Regions from separate parts of the Hydrogenophaga defluvii genome, predicted to be linked through region 1. Evidence: riboswitches for the same ligand, from Rfam matches in the RefSeq annotation. Region 1 holds a riboswitch; the other holds the start of a gene.
The links. A riboswitch is a leader RNA that binds a small molecule or an ion and turns the genes downstream of it on or off. The one in region 1 is predicted to bind cyclic di-GMP.
Positions count from the first base shown of each region.

Region 2: another riboswitch for cyclic di-GMP. It lies ahead of ACFQU0_RS11555 (hypothetical protein); the one in region 1 lies ahead of ACFQU0_RS17980 (hypothetical protein).

Region 1 is NZ_JBHTBZ010000062.1:23,632-27,216, reverse strand. Features, by position in the region: gene ACFQU0_RS17990 (hypothetical protein) at 1-370, opposite strand, end outside; gene ACFQU0_RS17985 (helix-turn-helix domain-containing protein) at 1,105-1,416, opposite strand; cyclic di-GMP riboswitch class I at 1,556-1,650, shown strand; gene ACFQU0_RS17980 (hypothetical protein) at 1,745-2,086, shown strand; gene ACFQU0_RS17975 (hypothetical protein) at 2,083-2,370, shown strand; gene ACFQU0_RS17970 (hypothetical protein) at 2,422-2,796, shown strand; gene ACFQU0_RS17965 (hypothetical protein) at 2,860-3,327, shown strand; gene ACFQU0_RS17960 (hypothetical protein) at 3,324-3,585, shown strand, end outside.
Region 2 is NZ_JBHTBZ010000027.1:16,129-19,713, reverse strand. Features, by position in the region: gene ACFQU0_RS11560 (hypothetical protein) at 166-627, opposite strand; cyclic di-GMP riboswitch class I at 870-963, shown strand; gene ACFQU0_RS11555 (hypothetical protein) at 1,166-2,401, shown strand; gene ACFQU0_RS11550 (hypothetical protein) at 2,673-3,119, opposite strand; gene ACFQU0_RS11545 (DUF1643 domain-containing protein) at 3,168-3,585, opposite strand, start outside.

The DNA.
Region 1 (3,585 bases):
TGTTCTTCAAATCCTCATGCGTGAGCCCCATGTTTGCCATGGCCTCCAGTTCATCCACTGAGAGCACCAACATGCAATCGGCCAGCCCGCCTTGGAGCTTCTCTTCACTCAAAAAGCGCGGGTCACGAAATGGCGTCATCCAAACACCAACGCACAGGATCGCCGCGACCACGATGATCATGTGAATTTCATTGATCCCATCCGTGAAGGCCAGCAGCTCCGGGCGAACAATGCCCAGAATCAACAGGCCAGCAATGGCCCCTCCAAGAATGCACACCACGTTCATTCGCTGGGCCTGCAGCAGGGTGTGGCGATGCAACGCACGCGCGGCGCGCGCGGTGACAAGGGCTGGGCGATCAGAGTTGGGCATTGAAGCAATTTCCGTTGTGTTGGTGGAGTGTGGAGGGAAAGAACAGTCGCGGGTCCGTCACGGCCTCAAGGTAGCCGTTCTGCAGGCAGTCCACGTAGTCCTCGACCAGGGAAAGCACTTCCTGGCCTGATTCTGGGCTCGGCCGCCCTTCAAACGGGTCATCGTCCTGCAGATCGGGGCAGAAGACCTCGTACCAGCCACCCCCCTCCACTGTCTCGATGACGATGCCGTGCTTGCGCGCGAGGGCTTTTGCCTTGGCCAGGGCCTGGGCGTTGCGCCGGGTCTCTGCGCCACGGTATCGACGGGGGCCTGCTGCGGCAGCTCGTCCACCACAAAACACGCCTCCACCACTTCATGAGGGTGCGGCAGATCTTCGAGGGGGACCACGCGCTGGCTCAGAGAACACTGGTACCTGTCGCCCAGCAGCGTGCCGTAGTGCCGACCAAACACAATGATGACGTGCCTGTCGGCGAACAGATCGGCATGGCGCCGCATCCACTGCGCAGCACTCACAAGCCCCTGCCCCTCGACCCTGAAGTCACGGTACCTCAGGCCGCACCCAGCGCGTTTGAAGGCGTCCAACAGGTGCCGTTCGCTGACACCCTTGATACTGCGATGGCCGCTGAAGACACGGATGATCCGCGCAGCATGGTCCGTGCTGATGCCCAGCACCGTCGCCATGGCCGTTGGGCCGCAATAGGCGTTCTTGCCGGTGATGGGGTGAAGTCGTGGCGTCATGCGTCGTTCGGCGCCCAGCCCGTCTTGCCACCGAGGACCATGCGCTCCACATCGGAGACCACGGTCCGCTGCGCCTGTGGGGGCGCTGCCAGCGACTGGGCGGCGTCCTTGGGCAGCAGCACAAGCTCAAGCCCCAACTCGGAGGCAAGCGCCATCGCGTTGGTGAGCCTGGGCGCACTTTCCCCAGACAGGATCTGGCGAACCGCCTGAGAGGTAAGCCCCGTGCGCTGCGCCAACGCGTTGGCGGTCAGCTTGCGGGTTTTCTTGGCATCGTTCAGAGCAGAGGCGAACTCAGCAAGGGAGCGCATGGTAAGTAAACTGGTGTTTCCCGAAGAAAAGAATCTTTGTCATTGTAGTTGTCCAGCCAACAAGAGCAATAGTTTTCCTTTGTTTTTCGATAAAACGCCACCAAACCAAAGCAAGGGAAGGCTTTCACATATACTAGAGTTGAAACATTGGCATACCTGACCGAAAGGCAGGGACGCAAAGCCACAGACCCTCAGACAAGCGCACGCGCTTGACCGGGTAGCTGGGTTGCCTGACCTCCACCGGTCAGATTGGAGTCGTTGCGTCTCTCCCCGTGTCATGTGCCAGTGGGTCATCCCACCTTGTGCACCACACTCACGGACCGATTCCATGACAAAAGCGCTCCACATCGGCGTCTCCACCCTTCTCCTGGCAGTCTGCGCCACCCTGGCTGGTTGCAACCTCCAACAGGCTGCGCAGGCCGCTGCAGCGCCAGCGCAACCCACCATCGACCAAACCAACCTCTGCGAGGTCAAGGCCTGGCAGCATGACGTGGTGGCGCAGGCCTGCAAACCGGGTGAAAAAGTGGTCTTCCTGCCCGACTCTTGGGGGAACGAGCAACTGCCGGTGATTTTTGCGGCCGTCAACTGCGACATGCGTTTCGCGGTCACGATCACCAAAGGGGCTGTGACCTGCATCTACACCCCGATCACACCGAAGAAGGCGCCATGAGTCGCTCCATGCGTGGGGCACTGCGGGTGCTGCGCTACGCACTCTGGCCTGCCCTGCTGATCCTGCCCTTCCTGCTGTTTGCGCGGGGGGTGGACCTTGCCAAGGCAGCGGGCTGCACCCTTGGCGAAACCTGCATGTCAAGCGCTGACCTGGTGGCGTACATGTATGTCGCCGCTGCTGTGCTCATGTGGCTGGGTCTGGCGCTCTTCCTGACGGTGTACGTCACATGGAAGGCATGGCAGGTGGTGTGCGGGCGAACTCCCAACAAACCTCATGGTGAATAGCGCTGAGACCAACCGCATCAGAAAACCGCTCACATCAACATTCACGTGTCTATGAAAAGAATCATCTACATCGCCCTGTACCTGTTCTGCCTCGCCCTGGGCCCAGTTATTTCCATTTTTGGTCTGCTGACGCAGATGCACGCCTTCACAGCTTTCGGCGTGGTTTGGTTTGTGGTGCTGATTGGAATGTTGATTTCCAGCTTTTCCAGGGCCAAGGAATTCCAGGCGACCATGGCCAAGTACAAGCAAATGAGCTACGACTGGTACAAGGCAACTCACCCGACTCACGTGCACGGCAACGGGGTTTCATGCCACTCCTGTGGCGGTCGGCGCATCAACGTGCGTTCCTTGCGGGAGCACACGTATACACGCGCGCACTTCTGCACCCAGTGCGGAACCACCCTCTACTACTCCCCTGAAACCTGATGCCGACCCCGCCCCGGCGCGAACCGCTGGGGCTTTCTCAGCGCGTAGCCGCGCCATCCTGACATGACCGCCTTCACGATCAAAGACGTTGTTGCCTCCGCCAAGAACATTGAAACGATTCTTGGCGCAAGATTTGGTGCGACAGGGCGCGGCCTCTATGAGAAAACCGCGAGCGTCACCCCTGCCCTTCCTGATCGACTGGTCAAGCGCATCCGCTATGTCGCGACATTGCGCAACAAAGCGATGCACGAGGACGGCTTCGAGATAAACGACCTCGCCGCGTATGTTGCCGACTGCCAGGCCATCGCCGCCGAGCTGGAACAGATCCACACAAGCAGACAACACATGGGCCAGAGGGCCCCTGCTGCAGCCCCCACCGCCTCCGTTGGAAACACGCTTCGCCGTGGTGCACTCATGGCCTGCGCCGTGTGTGGGCTCATCGCAATGATCGGCCTCAGTGCCGCGACGCTCATGGCCTACCTTGAGACGTCCAACGCCACACGCTCTACACAAGGGAGCGCCAAGCAATGAAATTCCGCAAGTTCTTTCCCGCCTCAGAGGCGCCCTGGTCAGAATCCCGACTGGTCAGGATGTGGGGCAAGATTTTGATTGCCGGTCTGGTCTGCAAAGTTTTGTCGGCACTCATCCCCAGTGAGTCATGGCGACTGGCTGTCTTTTATGGCGGTACGGCCGTGTTGGCAGTGGGAATGGTGCTGGCGCTGGTTGGCGCAATTTCCTTCCTTCGCCTCGTGATTGCGGCCAGCGCCCTCCACTCGGTCATCTGCATGG
Region 2 (3,585 bases), on a different contig from region 1:
GCTGGCGCTAAAGTATGGATATCCATCCAGTTATTTTGCACTGACTGGAGCTAAGTGGATACCCCTTACATCCGTACAGTGTAAGGGGCTGCTGGGCCCTGCGGACGTCGAATCGGGGTTGGAATTGGGGCTTGGTGCGCTTTGTTGCCCCGAAGATCACCCTGCTCAAAGCTCGTGCCGGTGGTCGATCCACCAGGCGGCTTTCTTCTGCTTCTTGTGCTCCGAGTCGGGGAAGTGCTTGAGATGGGCAGTGCGCAATGAAGTCGCCCAGTCGATCTGTCGTGGGGTGCCGATGAGGACCGGAAGCCCGGTGGCAGCGGCCTGAGACAAATCCCGTTGCATCCGCTGGCGCCCCTCGGCGCGCACGGCCTCTGCGCGCTCGAATGCCTCCCTGGCGGTTTTGCCGGTGCTGTCCCGGCATTTCCAGAGCGTGGCGGTGCAGAAAGAGGTCACCAGCTCCTGCGGCGTGTTCCCAAGATCCAGCAAATGCTCAATTGTCCCCAGAGAAACGGGCGCGTATTCGGCCAACGCCTGAAGGCCATGCGTAGGGTCAATCTGTCTGGCCTCTTTGAGGCGGCGTGATTGGATTTCATTGAGAACTGAACGCGAAATCTCTTTGTCAGCCATAGACACTCCAAACGAGCAACGGGCAATCACCTGCCGGTGGGCCGTATGCCAGTGTATCCAGCAGGCGCCGGGGACGGAATGCGGGCCTCAGAACAGGAATTCAAGGGAAAACGCCCCTCTTTTGTCAGTGCGAAGCACTCTGGAATTCGAACCACGTATCCGGCGCGCGAGTATTTGGAAATCGTGGAACATCATGTAATCCAAATCGTAATTTGGAGGTGAAATGCCTGATAAAATGGCCATCAAATCATCGGCATACCCGCGCGAAAGGCGGGGTCGCAAAGCCTCCGGTCTACCATTCCTCTGACCAGGAATCACGATAGCGGGGCTGCACACGGCGCGAAACGGACACCACGGTCTGGCAAATGCGCTGCTGTTGCGAGTTGTGGGCCTGTTGCGCTCTACGACTCCAAATCGACCTCCTGATTGCGCGTCTATTCCGGTGTGAATACAGGCCAGAAGCCCCCCTGCTCTCTCGCATCGAGCGCAGAGGCACCTTGCCGAATGGTTTCAACCAAAGAGCGGAAAGCGCCAACCCATGCAGAAACTCAAACGCAGCCTGAAGCTTGCTGCCTTGCCCTTGTTCCTCGCGGCCTCGACCGCCAATGCCGCTGGCTCTACGGGCGATATCACAAACCAGACGGACCTCACCACGGGCATAGCCGAAATCATCCTGCCCAACATCACGCCCAACGATGCCGGGGAAGGTGTTCGCAAGGCAATCTCTCAGTTCGGGATACCCGCGACCCTGAGCTACCGACCCATCGCCAACACCACACCCGCGCGCCCCGGCCAGCCTTCGACCATGCAAGTTGAAGTCCTGGGCACACCCGCAAGAGCGTATGTGTGCGATGGGGGCTTTGCCGAATTGCGCAAGCGCCCCGCCGCGACAGCCAACGCCTTCATTCAGGTGGCAGAAGGCACGCAGGTGTGCCTCTACAACTTCAAGGCAGGCGTGAAGGCCTATGTGGTCTTCAATCGCATCGTGCGCTCCCAGTCCCTGACCGCTGGGCTATTCAAGGGGATCACGACCGCCATTCAGGGCAAAGACGAAGACCGCATCGCCAAGGAACTGAAGTGGAGCATTGACGAAATCAAGAAGGTCTACCCCGGCGCGCTCATCCAACGCATATCCATTCCCGGCAAGCCTGTTGAGGAACCCGACATGGAGGCGGTGGCCAAGATACTGCCCGCCGAAGTGTCTCCTGCTGCTGCCGCGATGACTGCGGTGGCCACCGCAGTCCCTGCCACTCAGGTGGCGCTGGTGGCCCAGGCTCCCGCAGGCTCCGTCCAGGCAAAAGTCAACGCCCGCAAAGACCTCAACGCCATGGGGCTGCCGTACCACTCGGCGGAACAGTTTCACCAGGCTGTCTCCCGAAAAGATGATGTGGCGGTAGGCCTCTTCCTTGCGGGCGGCGGGGTTGATCCGAGCACCGCAGATGCCAGCGGCGTGAGTGCACTGGCTGTGGCCGAACGCATTGGTGCACACGACATTCTGGTCATGTTCAAGAACCACGACACCATGAAGACCCCGCCTGCGGCGCCTGTTGTTTCGGCGGCTGCGGCCACGCCATCTGCAGTGCCCGCGCAGGCAAGCGCACAAGGCCAGCCCCTGCCCGACATTCCTGCCGAAATCAAGGTACAAATCGACCAGCAGATCGACGCCATGCCGTTGACCCCAGAGCAAAAGGAAGCGCAACGCAGGGCGCAGTACCTCAGCGTTCAAAAATTGCTGCGCTCTGTCGATTCGATCAAAGCATCAACCAATCAGTAAGCCCCAAAACTGAATTGCGAACTGGACCGTGACAGGGTACTCAAGCCTCAGGCACGCCTCCTGATGGCATCGAACTCGCCAGGCCCTGGACTACCAGGGGAATTGCCCATGGGCTGAGGTGCTGACCGTCATCACGGCAAGCACTCAAGCCAACCTCGGCTCCCAAACCGCCATCAATGCGCTGAACGTAGCCGCCGAAATCATCAACACCGAGCAAGCGCCAAGCCTGCTCAACTGAAGACGGGCCCAGAGGCCCCAGTGCGCACGTTGATCACCCCTTCGGTGCACGCGCAACCCAGGCAATTGCGCTGTACACCGCCATCGGGACCACTACCCCAATCGCAAGCAAGTGCAAAAGGACCAGGAGCTGCCTCTTCGGCAACTCCTGAGAATCCTGCTCAGAAAGGCTGCTGTAGTGCTCTCTGATCAGGTCCCTTTGGGCGCGGTATTTCTCAACTGCCTGTTTGCTGCACCCCGCAAGTATGTCCTGACCAACATTCCCACCAGACTGGATTTCACACTGTCGCTTTGCATCATCCAGTTCGCGTCGCGCGCCCTCAAACTCTTCGGCCTGATTTGCAGACAGCCTGACGTCTATAGATCCTTGAGTTGGAAAGTCTTGCCACAAGTAGTAAGTGCAAAGCCCGAACCACGAAAGAGACGCCAAAACGGCAATGCGTTGCCACCGATTGAATTGCTTCATCGTCAAATTCTGCACTCGATCTCCTGAAAGGAACTGCAAAAAAGCACCATTGAAGAATCAACTTCAGGCGTTGCTCGTGGGGGCTTCATAGGGCATCAGGCGGCACGATGCCGACAGCATAAGCGGGTGACCCGGTAAACCATGCTTAGTCTGGGCCAGGCAGTTGATGACCCGCCCTGCGGCACTGATCATCTGCAGCACCTCACCTGCGCGATCAATCCTCCGTGCACGGTCCCCCCAAGCAACACAGACCGCTCCAGCGCCCTGCATGGCGTCGTGGATGTGCCTGTCGTTGTCGGGCCCAACAGGGTAGCCTGCAGCCTTCAAATCGAGTGGGTTCGTAGCCCTGAATGCAAACAGATTGACAACCTCGATGCCATCGTAGTGATGGTCCTGTGCAAAGCGGATGCAGCGGCGTACCGTGGGGTCATCCTGAGAGCTGTCAGCAGTGCTCGGATTGAGCATCACGAAAAGCAGGTAA